Regions from separate parts of the Thermostichus sp. MS-CIW-34 genome, predicted to be linked through region 1. Evidence: riboswitches for the same ligand, from Rfam matches in the RefSeq annotation. Region 1 holds a riboswitch; each other region holds the start of a gene.
The links. A riboswitch is a leader RNA that binds a small molecule or an ion and turns the genes downstream of it on or off. The one in region 1 is predicted to bind cobalamin.

Region 1 (5,807 bases):
GCCCCTCTGCCTGCATGGCTTTAGCCAGAGCCGAAATGGATAGCGTGGGGGAAGGGGATAGATGGGCGACCCGTTGGGACAAGCCGGCAGCAGACACCATCGGTTGGGAAGCTCTTTGGTTTATTTTAAGGTTCTCAAGCAGGGCCAATCTAGATAGCTAGGCTACTGCGGTCAACAGGCGGGTACCATCCACCAACAGCAGTTTGTTGCCCTCTCGCTCTGCCAACAGATCCCAAAACTCGCCCGCCACAGCTCCGGGCAAGAACCCTTCCAAGCGCAATTGCAGAGGAGCAAATTGCTTGGTTCCCTGGGGCTTGCGCCGCACGGTCACCTCAACAAAGCCATCGTGGGGCTCGACAATGCCGCGGATGTTAAAGCCTTCCTCTGTGTCCTCAGGGGCAGGCAAAAACGGTTCTTCTTCCCACTCTGGGTCTTGCTCCTCTTCCGGCAGGGCCAGGATGCGGATGATGCTCAAGCCCAAAGCCCCCCCTGAACGCGGCTGCGGCTGCACGTAGTACCAGTAGGTATGGCCGCTCTTGATGCAGTGCTCGAAGGGGCCGAGAAGCTCGGCGCGTCCGGGGGTAGCCGGATATTCTGCTCCGTCAGAGGCAACCAAGGTTGCCTGCGCATAAGTCTTGGGGATCGATTTCATGGATCCCTTAATCAGGCCCAAAGCGCGGAACTGGTAGGGGTGGGCGGGAGGAGGCAATGGGTTCATGGCGGCCAGATCTTGGAAAGCCAGGGAAGTAGAGTCCATCATCTTATCCTATGGCGATCCTCAGATTGGAATATCCAGGGCTTTCCTCAGCATCGCCTCCAGCTCATCGCCCTGCCGACTTGCGCACCGCGATCAAGCTGCTGGTGGTGCCCAGAAAAACCCCCATCCCCAACAACATCGACGGCAAGAGCCAAAACTCCAGTTGGCTGCGATCTGCCTGCATCACCTTGAGGAAGGGCAAGGCAATCAACTGCTCCAGCAGCTCCTGCAGCAACTGCTGGGATCCCAAGATCAATCCCCAAGCTCCCACTGCGCTGATCACCCCAAACAGGCACCCTTGCAAAATAAAGGGCAAGTAAATCCAGGCTGCTGTCGCCCCCACCAATTGCATCACCTCGATCTCCCGCCGCCGCGCCATGACGATGAGGCGAATGGTGGTGGTGATGACCGCCACCGCTGTTAGGGCCAACACGCCGGTAATGGTCAGGGATCCCAGCCGTAGCATGTCCTGGAGCTGGGCCAGTTGCTCCACAATGCGGTCGCCGTAGTAGACCTCATCCACCCCTTCCAGTTGGCGAATCTGCTCCGCCACTTCCCCCAAGGCTTCGGTGGAATCCGCCTTAACCCGCAGAGCATCCACCAAGGGGTTCTCCCCCAACTGGGTTTCCATGGCCGCCTCGTCTTGGATCCCCATTTCCAGCAAAAGGTTGCGCCAAGCCTGGTCTTTGGTGATGACCTTCACCTCGGCCACATGAGGCAGTTGGGCGACCTGAGGTTGCAGCTCCACCCCCTGCCGTTCCGGCTCCAGGTAGACGGAGATCTCCAGTTGTCCTCCCAGCGACTGCACCGTGGCATCCAGGCCCCAGGACAGCTCAACGCCGATCCCCACCAAGAACAGCAACACCAGCAGGGTGCTCACAGCGGCCCAGTTCAGCCAGCCCCCCCGCCGCAACCCCAAAAAAGTCTCCTGTAGGAGATAGCGAATTTTATTGAGAAGTCGGGAGAGAGATTGCATGCTGTTCTCCATCCAACAATCAATGGGCTCAGACCCTTGCCCCCTGGAGCTCAACAGAGCCTGTGGAGAGCAAAATAGGGATCCCGGCAGCCCTCAGCGCAGATCATACAGGCGCCCTCCCTCCATGCGCACCACCCGGTGGCCGGCCCGCTCCACCAGATAGGGGTCATGGCTGGTCATGATGACGTAGCGGCTGCAGAGCCGTTCCAGGAGAAAGCGATCATGACTGATGACCAAAAGCCCCATCTGATGTGCCCGCCCATAGGCCAAGACAGCTTGCCAGATCAGGGCTTGGGTATTGGCGTCGAGCATGGCTGTCATCTCATCTGCAATCAAATAGCGAGTTTGTGGGTTGAGAACCCGGGCGATGACAACCCGCTGCAATTCTCCCCCGCTTAGCTCATGGGGATAGCGGTTGAGCCAACTGGGGGAAATGCCTAAGGTGTGGAGAACCTCTGGCTGGGGAGGAGGCCCTTCCCGCAAGACCTGAGCTATGCGCCAGTGGGGGTTAACGGCCTGCTCTGGATGTTGAAAGACAAGCTGCACTGGGCAGTACCCTCGCCGAGGCAAAGGCTGCCCTGTCACACTCACCCGACCTTGGCTGGGGGTAAGGTAGCCCGCCAGCAACTTGGCCAGAGTAGTTTTGCCAAAACCAGAGGGAGCCATCAGCCCTACGACTTCCCCAAGTTCTACTTGAGAGCAATGCAGGGGGGGAGGATGCTTAGAGGATTCCGATGACTTCCTGCAAGACCGCTGGGTGAAAGGTGAGGTCTGGTAGCTCCAAAGGCTGCTGGCTTGGTGATGATTGAAGCACTCTACTCCCGTCTCTGAACTCCGTGATACGATGTAGCTCAGCTATCGGTTCTGACGGGGATCAGCCGCCAGAGGAAACGGGGAAAGAGCAGTGAGAATCTGCCGCTGTCCCGCAGCTGTGATCCGGTTTAGGAGAAGTCCTGCAGCAAATCTCTAGAGTCATTCGCTGCCGATCCAGGTCTTGTCCCCCAAAACCGTGTCAGTCAGAATGCCCGCCGATGGTTTTTCTAAACTTCACAACATCTGCGAGGTACAGATGGTAACTGTCTTGGCTTTAGCTCGTTTCTGCTTTCGTTATCCTGAGCATTTTCCCGGCGTTGCTCCCACAAGCTTTCGGTACTCCTCAGCAGTAGAAATAAGTCCAAGAACCCAAGCAAGACTCTGAGCCAGTTGGCCGGGAGAGAGTAAATTTTGGGTGCTGTTGCACCAAGATCTATCAAGATCTATCAAGATCTACAGCCCGCCTACGCGAAGGAAAGAGTGAGATGTCAGGCTTCCTGACTTCAATTGGTGGCTGGCAAGTAGCCACTGCGATCGCTGGCTGCGTTGAGTATCTTTTTTGCGCAAAAGGCAGTGTTTTGTTGGGGTTCCAGAGGCAAGAGAGGAACAGCCGGTTTCTTCCTTGGCGGGCGGGATCCCAGTTGAGGGCGAATTGAACGCAGGAAAATTAGAAAACTCAGTATTTGGGATGGCACACAACATGACTGCACAAACCATGACATTGGGGTATGCCCGCATGGGCAAGCGCCGCGAGCTCAAAAAAGCTTTGGAAGGCTTTTGGAGTGGTGCCCTAGGGTCAGAGGCTCTGCTGGCTACCTTTTGGGATTTGGAGACTCAAGCCTGGCAGACTCAGCTACAAGCTGGGATTGATCACATTGCGGTAGGGGATCAGACTCTCTACGACCATGTACTGGACTGGGCCACCTGGCTGGGGCTGATCCCCTCTCGGTTCCGAGGTCTGTCGGGTTTAGACCGCTACTTTGCCATGGCGCGGGGGCGGGAGGGCCTGCCGGCTTTGGAAATGACCAAGTGGTTTGACACCAACTACCACTACTTGGTACCCGAAATTGAGCCGGAAGCCGATCCCAGTCCTAACTTTGGGGATTTTTTGGAAAGAGTTCGGCGGGCCCAAGGGATCCTAGGGGAGCGCACCAGCCCCGTTGTCCTCAGTCCAGTGACTTTGCTCTGCCTTAGCCAGCGATCTGGGGATCTGCGGGCGGACTTGGAAAAGCTCCTTCCTCTGTACCGGGATCTCCTCCAGGAGTTAAAACAGCTGGGGATCCCAGAAGTCCAGATTCACGATCCCATTTTGGTTACCAGCCAGGGAAGTGGCCTGCGGGAAGCTGTGGAAATGAGCTACCGCCAGTTGGCAACCGCCGGGATCCCTGTCCACTTGGTCACCTACTTCGATGACCTGGGGGAGACTTACCCCTGGGTGGTGCAACTGCCGGTGGCCGGCATTAGCCTTGACTTTACCCGTGGCCACACCCTGGATCTGGTAAGAACCTATGGCTTTCCGGCTGACCAGATCCTAGGTGCTGGCGTAGTGGACGCTCGGAATGTCTGGAAGGTTCAGCCTGAGACCGTCTTGGCCAGCCTGCGGGAGCTGCAGGGGGTAGCTCCCAACCTACGGGTGCAGCCTTCCGCTTCGTTGCAATTTGTGCCCCACGACGCTGCTCTGGAAGCCCAGTTGCCAGAACCCCTCAGAAATGTCCTCAGCTTTGCCGAACAGAAGCTGGCCGAAGTAGCTCTCCTGGCGCGAGCCCTCAACGGCGAAGACACTGCTGCCCAGCAGGCGGAAATCCAGCAGCAATGGCAGAGCTTTGCGCAGTTTAGCCCCCCCAACCCCCAAGTGCGCCAGGCTTTGGCCAACCTCAAGCTCCAGGACTTCGAGCGATTCCTGCCCTACGAGCAGCGCCTAAGTCGGCAGGTTCAGCTACCACCTTTGCCCACCACCACCATTGGCTCCTTCCCCCAAACTCCAGAGGTGCGGCAGTGGCGAGCTAAGTACAAAAGAGGGGAGGTTTCGCAGGCGGAGTACGAAGCAGCCATTGACGCTGAGATTGCCAAGTGCATCCGCATTCAAGAAGAGATTGGCCTGGATGTGTTGGTGCATGGGGAATTTGAGCGCACCGACATGGTGGAGTACTTTGCCCAGAAGCTGGAAGGCTTTGCCTTCACTGAACACGGCTGGGTGCAGAGTTACGGCAGCCGCTGCGTGCGCCCTCCCATTCTCTACGGCGACGTGGTTCGCCCCCAACCCATGACAGTGCGGGAATTCCAAGTAGCCCAGTCCCACACCCAAAAGCCGGTGAAAGGCATGCTCACGGGGCCAGTGACTATGCTCAACTGGTCCTTTCCCCGTGTTGATATTCCCCGGCGGGAGCAGGCTTTGCAGATTGCCCTGGCCTTGAGAGCCGAAGTGGCAGATCTGGAAGCGGCTGGAGCGGTGATGGTGCAAGTGGATGAGCCGGCACTGCGGGAGGGGCTACCTCTGAAAAAAGAACGCTGGCCAGAATACCTCAGCTGGGCAGTGGATGCCTTTCGCCTAGCTACCGGCGGGGCCAAGCCGGAAACCCAGATTCACACCCACATGTGCTACTCAGAGTTTGGGGACATCATCGAGCACATTGAGCGGCTGGATGCCGACGTGCTTTCCATTGAAAACAGCCGCAGCAACAACAAAACCCTGCTGCAAATTGCCCAGGCTGGGTATCGTCACCAGGTGGGCAACGGCGTTTACGATGTCCACAGCCCTGCGGTGCCGAGCGTTGAGCAAATCCTGCAGCAGCTGCGCACAGGACTGGCCCACTTGCCTGTGGAGCAAACTTGGGTTAATCCCGATTGTGGCCTCAAGACCCGCCGCTGGGAGGAGGTGATCCCCGCACTGAAAAATATGGTGGCTGCCGCTCATCAGCTAGGGGAGGAGCTTCTGGAAACCCAACCTGAGGGTCTGCGCGAGTAAGGCCCACGACCCGCTGATGTAACTGGTCGGGCTGGCTTGACAAGTCGCCGCGGGCGGTGCCGCTGTTGTGCTGATGCGGCTGGCTTAGGGCCTACGGTCTGCTGATGCAACCGGCAAAGCTGCTCTCCGGGATCTCAAAAAGCTTGTGAAGAGCAAAGTAGGGATCCCGGTAGCCCCTCAGCGCAGATCATACAGGCGCCCTCCCTCCATGCGCACCACCCGGTGGCCGGCCCGCTCCACCAGATAGGGGTCATGGCTGGTCATGATGACGGTCACCCCAAAGGAATTGAGCCGCT
Region 2 (5,807 bases), on a different contig from region 1:
GGCTGCAACCGAAAACGGCAAGGGTAATTCGCCATGGGGTGGAGCAGGATATTCCGATTCGGGAAGTGCAGGTGGGGGATCGGATCCGGGTGCGCCCCGGCGAGAAGGTGCCGGTGGATGGGGTAATCCTAGAGGGATCCTCCACCCTCGACGAGTCGATGGTGACCGGCGAGAGCCTGCCTGTACTCAAGTCGGCGGGGGATGAGGTGATTGGGGCAACGCTGAATCAGACGGGCAGCTTTGTGATGGAGGCGCGGCGGGTGGGCAAAGACACAGTTCTGGCCCAGATCGTGCGCCTGGTGCAGGAAGCTCAGGGATCCAAAGCCCCAATTCAACAGGTGGCGGATCGGGTGACTGCCTGGTTTGTGCCGGCAGTGATCGGGGTGGCAGTTCTAACTTTTGTGCTCTGGTGGGTGTTGGCGGACAACCTGACGCTGGCCTTGGTGAACACGATTGGGGTGCTGATCATCGCCTGCCCTTGCGCGCTGGGGTTGGCAACCCCCACCTCGATCCTGGTGGCCACGGGACGAGGGGCAGAATTGGGGATCCTGGTGAAAAGTGCCGACAGCCTGGAATTGGCCCACCACTTGCGCACGGTGGTCTTGGACAAAACCGGCACCCTGACCGAAGGTCGCCCTACCGTCACCGATATTTGGGCTAATGGCTCCTCTCCCCTGACGGTGTTGCGCCTGGCAGCGGCAGTAGAGCGGCACTCGGAACACCCTTTGGCCCAGGCGGTGGTGCAGAAAGCCGAAGCCGAAAAAATTGTGATCCCTCCTGCCTGGCACTTTCAGGCAAGGGTAGGCAGTGGGGCAGAAGCCTGGGTGGAAGACCAGTGGATCCGCATCGGTCGGCTGAGCTGGCTACAGGAGATGGGGATCCCTTGGGATCCCTCTTGGTCAGAGCGGGTTCAGAATTGGGAAAGCCAGGGCAAAACGGTGATCGGCGTAGCCCAATCCCAGAGCCTGGTGGGGCTGCTGGCCATTGCCGATCCGCTCAAACCCACCTCTCCTGAGGCAGTGCAACAGCTGCAACAGATGGGTCTAGAGGTGATCCTGCTAACCGGGGATAACCCCACCACGGCCCAAGCGGTTGCCCGGCAGGCAGGCATTCAGCGGGTAATTGCCCAAGTCCGTCCGGATCAGAAGGCCGCTTACATACGCAGCCTAAGACAACCGCGACGGCGGGTGGCGATGGTGGGAGATGGCATTAACGATGCTCCGGCTCTGGCAGAAGCGGATGTGGGGATCGCCATCGTTACGGGTACGGATGTGGCAATGGCCGCCAGCGATATTACCCTCATGTCGGGAGATCTGCGGGGAGTCGCCACTGCCATTCAACTCAGCCGGGCCACCCTCAACAACATCCGCCAGAACCTCTTCTTCGCCTTTATCTACAATACGCTGGGGATCCCGATTGCCGCTGGGGCGCTCTATCCCTTTACAGGCTGGCTGCTCAACCCCATGCTGGCGGGGGCAGCCATGGCCCTGAGTTCCGTTTCGGTGGTCGCCAATGCCCTGCGCCTGCGACACTTTCAGCCCCCCAGACCAGCGGGCCGGCGTTAGGCCCTCTCCCAGGGGCAAGGGGGATTAGCGCGGCAACAGTTTTGCTGCCCTTTGAGCATGAGTCTGCCGTACCGCTCATGCCTCAGGGCTATCTTCTGGCAGGCAAGAACATCCCCCCCGGGAGCTTGGTGAATGGCAAGCGGCAAGCTAACCTAAAAGGCTCAGGCAGACTGGGGAAAGCGCGGTGCAAGTCCGCCACTGTGACGCAACTGTGATGGGATCCCTCCCTCAGCCAGAACACCCACCTGCCGTTGTCCTGTACCCCTTGCGATTCACAAGGAACGGAGTTTTTTGTGTTGAATACCCTCAGTGTTTCCCCTCCCCTTTCGGTTGGGCAGCTTGCTTCTCCTTCATTGCCCCTATTGCTTATCGGCCACGGATCCCGCGACCCTGAAGGGCGGCAAGCCTTTCTGGAGTTGGCCCAAGTCTACCAATCCCTCACTCCCCATCGACCGGTGATCCCTTGTTTTCTGGAGCTGACCCAGCCAACCATTGCCCAGGGGGTAGAGCAGTGCTTGGCCCAAGGGTGGCAGGAGATCGTGGCCCTGCCGCTGTTGCTGTTTGGGGCCCGCCACAACAAGTTCGATGTGACGATGGAATTGGATCGCCTGCAGGCCCTCTATCCCCAGTTGCGCATTCGTTACGGTGGGCCGCTGGGGATCCGCATCGAGATCCTGCAACTGCTGCGAGACCGATTGGCTGCTCTGATAGCTGCCCAACCGCAGCGGATCCCAGAAGCAGAAACCGTGCTCCTGTTTGTGGGTCGCGGCTCCAGCGATCCCGAGGCCAATGCCGAAGCCTGTAAACTGGCCCGGTTGCTTTGGGAAGGATCTGGGTTTGCCGCTGTGGAAACTTGCTTTATCGGCATTACCCATCCCCGCCTGCCCGTGGGATTGGAGCGGGCCTTGTCCTGGCAGCCGCGCCGGGTGATCGTGCTGCCCTACTTTCTGTTTACGGGGGTGTTGGTGAAAAAAATCGAGGCGGCAGTGGAGAAACAACGACAACGACAGCCGGAAATCGACTGGCTGATGCTGCCGGAATTGGGCCTTGTGGATACGGTGCTGCACAGCCTGCAGCAACTGGAGCAGGAAGCCCTGCAGGGCCAAACCCCGATGAACTGCCACCTGTGCAAGTTTCGCCTGGCCGTGAGCGCAGAGGTCAGAGCTGGGCATACCCATCACCATCCTCACGAGCATCATCACCACCATCACGGGCACGGATCCCATCACCACCCTCATTCTCACCATCACCCTCAGCACGGCCACACCCACGCAGCGGCTGGGGATCCCTGGGCCCAATTAGAGGGCTACCACCAACGGGCTTGGCAGGTGCCCTAAGAGGGAAACAGAGGCTGCTGGCGGGATAAACTGAGTGCAGACAGGCCATTTTTGAACCTGGTTTTCCCGCTCTAGCGGTTGTGATGACGAAAAAACGATGATGCTCTCCCGCTCCTCTTGGGTTTCAGGTGCCGCTGCCGCGGGGAGCGGGATCTTTGTTTTCGCCCTGGTGGTGGGGCTGTTGGATCAGATCCTGCCAACCCTGCCCAGGGTTTCCTTATCCTTGGCCGGGATCCCTGGGATCCTGGCTGGAATTGGGTCTGCCTATGGGGTTTGGCGGGTGGTTCAGATGGGTCTGCAGTCGGGCTCCTGGACTGATTTTCGGGCCTCGCTGGTAGCGGCTCTGTCTCCCTTTGATCCCGCCGATTATGGCGGCAACCCTCGGCAACCCGAGGAGGATTCTCTCCCTTTGCAGTCGGTTGACGAGGATCCTCAAACCCAGATCCGCGATCGACAAATTCTTGATCAAGCTGAGCAGCAGACGGAAACTGAAACCGAAGTAAGCGAACACACTCAAGTAAGACTGCAGGGCGAGCAGCACCAGGATCAAGCTTCGCAGGCCAAGGCCCAACAGTTGCAGCCCCTACAAGAATTGTCATCACCTTCTTCCCCAAGCCCTGAGTCGGCAAAACCCACACCAGAGCCAGAGCTCAACCAAAAACTTCGCCAACTCCAGATGCAGGTCGCCACTCTGAAAATAGAACTGGAACTCCAAGAAATCCAACTGCAGCAGTTGGAGGTGAGGCGGACTCGGCTTCAGCAGCAGAAGCAGAAACTCAAGCACGTTCTGCGTCGCACGGCGTCCGAAAATCAAAGGCTGCGCTTCTTACAGGAGCAAAAAGCCCGGCAACTGGAGCAAACTCAGCAAGAGCTGCAAGCTTTGCGGGAGTCCTACCGCGCCTTGCAAGTTCTCCAGGAAATAGGCTTCACCCTAACCCAAAACCTATCTCACAAAATAGCCGAAACGGAACCCTCTAAGCCCTCCGGCTAGCCGAAGTCTCAACTCACCCGTTTCAGGACAAATACACTCCCCTCGCTGCCCCGGCCCATCCGCAAATCTTCATCCAAATAGGTGATATCCAGCCAGCCCGTTGGCTCGCGGCGGCGAATATCGATTTGAATAGCCGGGATCCGCTCCGGAGCCCGCTCGAGCAAATAGAGAAAACTCTCGATCTCGTAGCTCATCAAAGCTTGGGATCCGAACACCAATCGCTCGAAAATCACCCTCACCCGACGCTCCGATTCGGGGTAAAAGCGTGCCGATACCGCCAAGATTCCCCGTGGCACCCAAGCCCCCAGCCAGCCGGATCCCTGGATCTCCGCCACGTTGAAGACCCGTCCAGCCTTGGCCCGAATACACTGGTAGATCTCGCCGGTGGTCAAAAAAGGCAACTGTGCCAGCCGCAGCAGAGCTGTGCTCGTGGTAAATAGGGTGAGCCAGTTCCCCTCCAACCCTTCAGGAGCCGATGTTGGCTTGGGGGTGGGGTTGAGCGCTTCTAGGACGGCAATTTGAGACAAAATCTGGGCTTTTTGGTCAGGGGAAACTTTCCGGCCCCGGTCGGTCGCCTCCAGTAGGTGCAGCAGAGCCGATTTTTGCTGAGCCAGGGCCTCAGACATGGGCACACTCCGAAGGCACTGACCCTATTTTAGAGAACGCGGGATCCCTCTGCCCTTAACCGTCTTCTCCCACCAGTTTCAGGTTCAGATCTGCCACCTGCTCATACCCTAGCCCGGCCCGCACCACCAGCGGCTCGGATCCAGTCAAATCGATTACCGTAGAGACCTTGGCCCGGCGGGGGGCATCGTCATCCAGCACCAGATCCACCTGTTTTTCCAACTGCCGCATTTCCTCAGCCGCAAAGATCCCACCCTCATCCCAGGGATCGCTCTCCCATTCCCAGGTTTGCCCAAAACTTAAGCCCAGGGATCCGACGGGATCCCCCCCCAGCTTGGCAGAGGTCGAGACAATTGGATTGCCCAACTCTTCCAGCAAAGCCTGACAAATGGCAGAATCGGGCACCCGGATGCCGGTGGTTTTCCGTTTGGGCTCCATCACCAACTTGGGCACCAGCTTGGTTGCTGGCAACAGAAACGTAAACGGGCCGGGGATCAGCCGCCGCATCAGTCGATAGGCTGAATCGGTGACCTGGGCATACTGGGCAATGCGCGAGAGAGAAGGACACAAGAAGGTGAGGGGTTTATCGTTGGAGAGGTGCTTGATGCGGCGTACCCGCTCCACTGCTTGTTTATGGGTCGCGTCGCAGCCAATGGCATAGACTGTATCGGTGGGGTAAAGCATCACCGCCCCCTCCCGCAAAGCCGCCGCAATCCGCCGGATGGAACGGGCCTGGGGCTGTTGCGGATGCAGCTTAAAGTACTCGGCCATCGGGCAGATGGGAAGAGGTCAAGACTGGGAGCAGCTACCCCCCAGGGGGTTTTCCACAAGAGGGCGGGGGGTCGGTGGCACCGACGCGGGCGGGGATCCCTGAGATTCGGGCCAGTCCTTCAGTTGTTGCATCAGGGCTTGGATGTGCAGACGGGGCAGATAGGGCCAGTCGCCCGCTTCTTCCAAATCTTGAAGCACCCGATACAGAGCTTGACGGGTATTGGGCAAAGACTCCCGAAAGGCACCTTCCAGGATCGCGCGGTGCAACTCCTCCAGCAGCCGCAGGAGCATCAGCAGCTCCACACACGCTCCCGCCCTCGCCTGAGCCGCCTGTTCAACAGCCAACATGATCTGACGCAAATCCGGTGGCAGATCCTCCGCCGAGATATACATGGCCACTCGTCTCTGGGTTCTGGGAAGGCAGGGGCTTTCCTATTCTAAGATTCTTCTGCCCTAGGACTGGATGGATTTTGCCCCCACAAGATCCAACCGCGCAGGCTGTTGGGATCCCCGACCCAG
Region 3 (5,807 bases), on a different contig from region 1:
GGCTGCTTGCCCACCGGGAGGAACCCGGAAGCAGAGATGTTCGATGGCGATAGGGCCGGGCGGGCTGGGGCAGGTCGACATAGGAGCAGAGGCGGCAAAGTTAAAGATGGGCCCTCTCAAGACTCCAGGGGGGAAGCAGTCAATCGTTGCAGGGTGGGAATGAAGTCGGGGTAGGAGATGCGGGCACAGTCGGCTCCCCTGAGGAGGGTGGATCCCTGCGCTCCTAGAGCTGCCACCATCAGGCTCATGGCGATGCGGTGATCCTCGTGGCTGTCGACCTCGGCCCCGTGAAGAGGGATCCCTCCCTTGATTTCCAGGCCATCAGGATATTCAGTGACCTGGGCTCCCATGCGGCTCAGCTCTTGGGCTATGGCAGCCAGACGGTCGCTTTCTTTGACCCGCAGCTCTGCGGCATCGCGAATCACGGTGATCCCCTCGGCAAAGGCCGCCGCCACCGCCAAAACCGGGATCTCGTCGATCAGGGTGGGGATGAGATCGCCGGCGATGGTGCAGCCGCGCAAGCGGGCCGAACGCACCCGCAGATCTCCCAGGGGCTCGCCGGCCATTTCCCGGCAGTTTTCAATTTGAATATCGGCCCCCATCTCCTGCAACACCTGCAGCGCACCGGTACGGGTGGGGTTGAGGCCCACATCCCTTAGCAGCAATTCGCTCTCGGGCACAATGGAGGCGGCCACCAGCCAAAAGGCTGCCGAGCTGATATCCCCCGGCACCTGAACTCTCTGGCCCACCAGGCGGGATCCCCCCACCACGGCCACGGTTTTCGCCTCTGGATCCACGTGAATGTCGGCTCCGAAGGCCCGCAACATCCGTTCCGAGTGATCCCGAGAGAGAGCCGGCTCGGTGACTTGGGTGGTGCCTTCCGCCAGCAGGCCCGCCAGCAAGAGGCAGGATTTTACCTGCGCTGAAGCCACCGGGGAGCGGTAGTGAATGCCCTTGAGGGATCCCCCTTGTACGGCCAAAGGTGCCAACGTCCCACCGGCCCGTCCCCAAATGCTGGCCCCCATCTGCCGCAGCGGTTCTACCACCCGCCCCATGGGCCGCGAGCGCAGGGAGCGATCGCCGGTGACGGCAAAAAAGCGCCCGGCCTGGCCAGCCAGGATCCCCAGCATCAGGCGCAAGGTGGTGCCGGAGTTACCTGCATCCAACACGTCTGCCGGTTCTTGCAGCTGGCCCAGGCCAACTCCCCGAATGCGAACACACTCGCTGTTGAGCTCCGAAATATCTGCCCCCAGCGCCCGAAAACAGGCTGCCGTACTGCGGGGATCCTCTCCCAGCAACAGCCCTTGGATGGTGGTTTCTCCTTCGGCCAGGGATCCCAGCATCAGGGCGCGGTGGGAAATGGACTTGTCGCCGGGGATGCTGACTTGGCCGCGCAGGCCCTTGGCCGGCGAGAGGGTCAAGATATCAGTAGCAGAAGAGTGAGTCAACACAGCAACCCTGACGGCAGACTGGGCAAAAGCGGGAGCAGTCTCATCATACTCAGAGCGGGACTCGCGCCCCAGAGATTTTGCCGGGGATCCCAAGACAGCCTGTCTTTTGACGGCCACCCCTCTTTTCCCAGAGGATCACCTTAACAACATGGATTCCTCGGTCGGGGCCTGGCCTCGGCCTTTTTTTTGCAGATACTGAACTTTGTAGCAGCAGAAATAGAACCCCCGCAAACCGTGCTTGGCAAGGTGTATCAACACGACTCTGTTTTGACCGAGGAGGTGATGGCCTACCTGCAACCCCAGGGGGGCGGTATTTTTTTGGATGTGACGTTGGGAGGGGGTGGGCACAGCTTGGCGCTGCTGCGGGGGGGAGCTGCTCGAGTGGTGGGGTTGGATCGGGATCCGGCGGCTCTGCAGGCGGCGCAAGCGCGTTTTGCAGCAGAAGGGATCCCCGGCAGCCGCATCCAACTGTGGCACCTCAATTTTGCCGATTTCGATCTGCAGCAGCATGGCTTTCGGGATGAGCAGGGGCAGGGGATCCCCTTCGATGGCATCGTGGCCGACTTGGGGGTGAGTTCGCCGCAACTGGACTGCCCTGAGCGGGGATTTAGCTTTCGCGGAGAGGGGCCGCTGGATATGCGCATGGATCCCAGTACAGCTCAGGAGACTGCCGCCGATTGGGTTAATCATCGCCCGGTCGAAGAGTTGATCGAGATTTTCACCCGTTACGGCGAAGAGCGATTTGCCCGCCGCATTGCCCATCACATCGAGCAGGCTCGTCCCCTCGCCACAACTACCCAGTTGGCCCAGGTGGTTTGGCAGGCGGTACCTCCGGCAGCTCGGCGAGGCCGCATTCACCCGGCCACTCGGGTCTTTCAGGCGTTGCGCATTGCCGTGAACCGAGAACTGGAGGCTTTAGAAACCTTGCTGGCCCAAGCCCCCACTTGGTTGAAACCCGGCGGCAGGTTGGCCGTGATCAGCTTCCATAGCCTTGAAGATCGCTTGGTGAAATGGGCCTTCCGCAGGGATCCCCGTTGGCAGGTGCTCACCCCCAAGCCCTTGTCCCCTTCCGAACTGGAACGGCAACGCAATCCACGGGCCCGCTCTGCCAAACTGCGAGTGGCTGCCCGCAGCAGTCAGATGTAGGTTTAGGTTGGTTCTCCCGCTCTCAAGAGATCGGCTACTGTGAAGCGGACAGCTGTCCTGCTGAGGCCGGGAATCGGGAGAAGGGGGTTGCTGTTGGGGGGCGCGGGGAACTAGGGTGAAGCGGAACCGGCAGTCCTGCACCGTCGGATCCCTTGGTGTGTGTGAGGTTAAGCCCTATGGTTAGCCAGCCTTTGAACGCAGGTCTTGATCGTCCCAAAAGCCCTCGTCGCCACAGACAGCCTTCTGCTCTGAGCCGACCCCTCTCCGGTACAGTTCAGGCCAGCCGCACCCAGCCTTTGGATTTGAAGTTGAAATCAGCCCATCCTCGCAGCCAACATTCGGCTTGGGCAGAACACCTAGCTTGGTGGAAGCAGATCTCCACAGGGATGGCTATCCTCTCTGGGGTTTCAGTGTTAAGCCTTTACAGTTGGACTGTGCATACCCAAAGCCGGTGGAGCCAGCGTTACCAGGTGTGGCAGCAGATGCAGCGCAACGAACGACAGTTTCTGCTGACTCAAGAATCCATTGCCAATTCTCTCCGGGAAATTGCCGACCGCTCCGAAATGGTGCCGCTGGTACCGGATCGGATGATCGAGGTGCCAATTGCCTCTCCCAGCCAAGTTAAACCGGATCCAGCCCACCAGACGACAGCCCCGCCTGAAATCGAAAAAGCTCCTCTTTTCTACCCGGTTGGGTACTAGTCCAATGAATCCCGTGGACAGCAGCCAAGCCACTGCTCCCCTCTTACTCTCCCAAAGGCTGTGGATTTTGCAAGATCTCAGCGTATCTCTATCCTCCCTATTCTTCAAATTCTTCAAAAGTCAAGGGATCCCTGGGCCTCGCGATCTGGAGTAGCAGCGGGCTATCCTTCAACTGCTTACAAAGCAGTGAAGAAATCTGGCCTAAATGGGATGTGGCCCATCCGAAGCCCTGGGATTGTCGTTGGGATCCCGTTCACCCCTGGGGATGACATCCCCCCTGGCAGGATAGGAACTCCAGAGCAGGGGATGTATGATGCCTAGCACGGCTTTTTCGGAGCAATCGCAGAGAAAGCTGTACCGACAGGTTGTCCTGGGGATCAGCCAGGGCATGTAAAGGGGAAAGTCCGGTGCAAATCCGGCGCTGTGCCGCAACTGTGATGGGCTTGGGCTAGACCTATGCCCTCAGTCAGGATGCCCGCCTGCGGTTTTGGCTCGCATTTCTTCCGCGTCGCACGGAATCAGGAGCTTCAAGAAAGAAAATGAATCCCATTCTAGGTCTCAGCCTGGCGCTGGGGGGTCTTGTTTTGGGGATCCCAGCGTGGGCGCAGCCGGCAGCTTCCCCGCCCTCAGCTCAAGAGGTGTTGGAAACCGGCGTTAGCGCCGAGATTTTAAATCAACCCGTCACCACACCTTTTCGCCGTCCTGGTTTGCTGCGGGATTCTTCCCGCCCGGTTTACGTCGTTACCCGCCAGCAAATTCGAGAGCAAGGGGCAAGAACGGTTCAGGAGGCCCTGCGCTACCTGCCCGGGATCCTCAGCGACGGCACGGCAGGAACCCAGTTGGGAGCCCTTAGCTCCCAGTTTATGCGGGGAGGACGAACGGCCCAGGTGTTGGTGCTCTTGGATGGCCGCCCCATTAACGACCTGGGCTTTTTTGGCGGGTTCGATCTGTCTCAGATCACTACAGATGTGGTCGAGCGTATTGAGATCTCTCCAGGTGGGGGCTCCACCTTATACGGCTCCGATGCCGTTGGCGGGGTCATCAACATCGTAACCCTGGAGCCAAAGCCGGGATCCGAGACCGTGCTGGAAGCGGCTATCGGCAGCTACGGCCTCAACGAGCAAGGGATCCAGAACCGCGGCCAGGTGCAGGATCTGGGCTGGGTGGTCAGCTATCGCCGTCTGCAGAGCAACAACGACTTTCCTTTTGAAATTAGGCGTTTGGGCAAAGCCGGCAGGCGGGAAAACTCGGCAGTGGAGTACCACAACCTACAAGCCAAGCTCACCTGGCAATTGGCAGAAGGCCAAGTCCTAACCGGAAATGCCCTTTATCTCAACAAAGCGTTTCAGGTGCCCGGCAGCACCGAGTTTCCCTCCCCCGATGCAGTGCAAAACACCAACGACCTGCTGTTAGATCTCAGTTGGCTGTGGGATCAAGAGAGGGGATCCCTGCAAGCTAGGGTATTTTTTGACGACCTCAACTATCGCTTCAGCGCCCCACAAAGCCAGGGATCCCGGGATGAGATCTCGCGAACGGGGTGGGGATCCCAACTGCAATACACCTGGAAGGCTGCTGAAAACCTGGAGCTTACTCTAGGAGCAGACTACCGATCCATTTCAGCTCGCAACACCACCTTCTCCTTTGCCAGGGGATCCACCAACGTCAACTATGACAATACCGTGAACCAAGGGGCCCTCTTTGCCCGCCTGGATTACAAGCCACAGCCCAACTTTTATCTCAACTTAGGTGTTCGCCAAGATTCGAGCAATCTGGTCAACGGTTCGGCCACCTCTCCTGCCGCAGGGATCCGCTGGGTTTTGGCAGAAGGCACCACCCTGAGGGCCAATTATGCCGGCAGCTTTCGCACTCCCTTGATCTCAAACCTGTTCTTTCGGCTGCGCGGCTTTTTTGAAGTCGACGGCAACCCCAATTTGCGCCCGGAGCGGGGAGAGAGTTTTGACATTGGCCTGGATCAGGCTTTGGGAGATTTTGGCCTACTGCGCTTGACCTTTGCCCATAACCGCATCCGCGATGGCATCACCTTTGTCAGCGCCGGCCCGCGCAGGGGAACCTACGAAAACATTGAGCTCGTGGAATACACAGGCATAGAAGCAGCCCTGGATTTGCGGCTGGGGGAAAACTGGACTCTTTTTGCCAACTACACCCTGAACGATCCCATCATCCGCTCGGCGCTGGATCCCAAAGCGGTTGGCAAACAGCTAGCCTTCGTGGGAGCAGACAGCTTCAACCTGGGCCTGAGCTACCGCGATGCAGAGGATCGGTATGCCTCAGTTTTCCTGCATCACATTGGCACTTTCTTTACCAACAACGCCAATACCCAATCTCTGCCCGGCTACACCAACCTGGCTCTGCGGGGAGGGATCCCAGTAGCAGAAAATCTCGCTCTCGAGGTGGGAGTCGATAACCTGCTGGATGAGCAATATGAGGTTTTCCCCGGCTACCCAGGAGTGGGTCGCACCGTTCGGCTTAATTTAAGGGGCCAATTTTA

Region 2: linked by a shared signal. The riboswitch ahead of ACVWYY_RS05995 (sirohydrochlorin chelatase) and the one ahead of metE (5-methyltetrahydropteroyltriglutamate--homocysteine S-methyltransferase) in region 1 are both predicted to bind cobalamin.
Region 3: linked by a shared signal. The riboswitch ahead of ACVWYY_RS10655 (TonB-dependent receptor plug domain-containing protein) and the one ahead of metE (5-methyltetrahydropteroyltriglutamate--homocysteine S-methyltransferase) in region 1 are both predicted to bind cobalamin.

Annotation. Positions count from the first base shown of each region.
Region 1 is NZ_JBSSDE010000049.1:7,109-12,915, reverse strand. Features, by position in the region: gene ACVWYY_RS13185 (pyridoxal phosphate-dependent aminotransferase) at 1-100, opposite strand, end outside; gene ACVWYY_RS13180 (hypothetical protein) at 158-760, opposite strand; gene ACVWYY_RS13175 (cell division protein FtsX) at 822-1,733, opposite strand; partial or broken gene ACVWYY_RS13170 (ABC transporter ATP-binding protein) at 1,827-2,429, opposite strand; cobalamin riboswitch at 2,576-2,780, shown strand; gene metE (5-methyltetrahydropteroyltriglutamate--homocysteine S-methyltransferase) at 3,247-5,511, shown strand; gene ACVWYY_RS13160 (cell division ATP-binding protein FtsE) at 5,689-5,807, opposite strand, start outside.
Region 2 is NZ_JBSSDE010000012.1:20,567-26,373, forward strand. Features, by position in the region: gene ACVWYY_RS05990 (heavy metal translocating P-type ATPase) at 1-1,565, shown strand, start outside; cobalamin riboswitch at 1,693-1,828, shown strand; gene ACVWYY_RS05995 (sirohydrochlorin chelatase) at 1,859-2,902, shown strand; gene ACVWYY_RS06000 (hypothetical protein) at 3,000-3,893, shown strand; gene ACVWYY_RS06005 (PAP/fibrillin family protein) at 3,902-4,519, opposite strand; gene ACVWYY_RS06010 (L-threonylcarbamoyladenylate synthase) at 4,575-5,288, opposite strand; gene ACVWYY_RS06015 (hypothetical protein) at 5,307-5,681, opposite strand; gene obgE (GTPase ObgE) at 5,742-5,807, opposite strand, start outside.
Region 3 is NZ_JBSSDE010000030.1:27,080-32,886, forward strand. Features, by position in the region: gene ACVWYY_RS10635 (TIGR03792 family protein) at 1-81, opposite strand, end outside; gene aroA (3-phosphoshikimate 1-carboxyvinyltransferase) at 117-1,451, opposite strand; gene rsmH (16S rRNA (cytosine(1402)-N(4))-methyltransferase RsmH) at 1,686-2,597, shown strand; gene ACVWYY_RS10650 (hypothetical protein) at 2,774-3,298, shown strand; cobalamin riboswitch at 3,644-3,795, shown strand; gene ACVWYY_RS10655 (TonB-dependent receptor plug domain-containing protein) at 3,838-5,807, shown strand, end outside.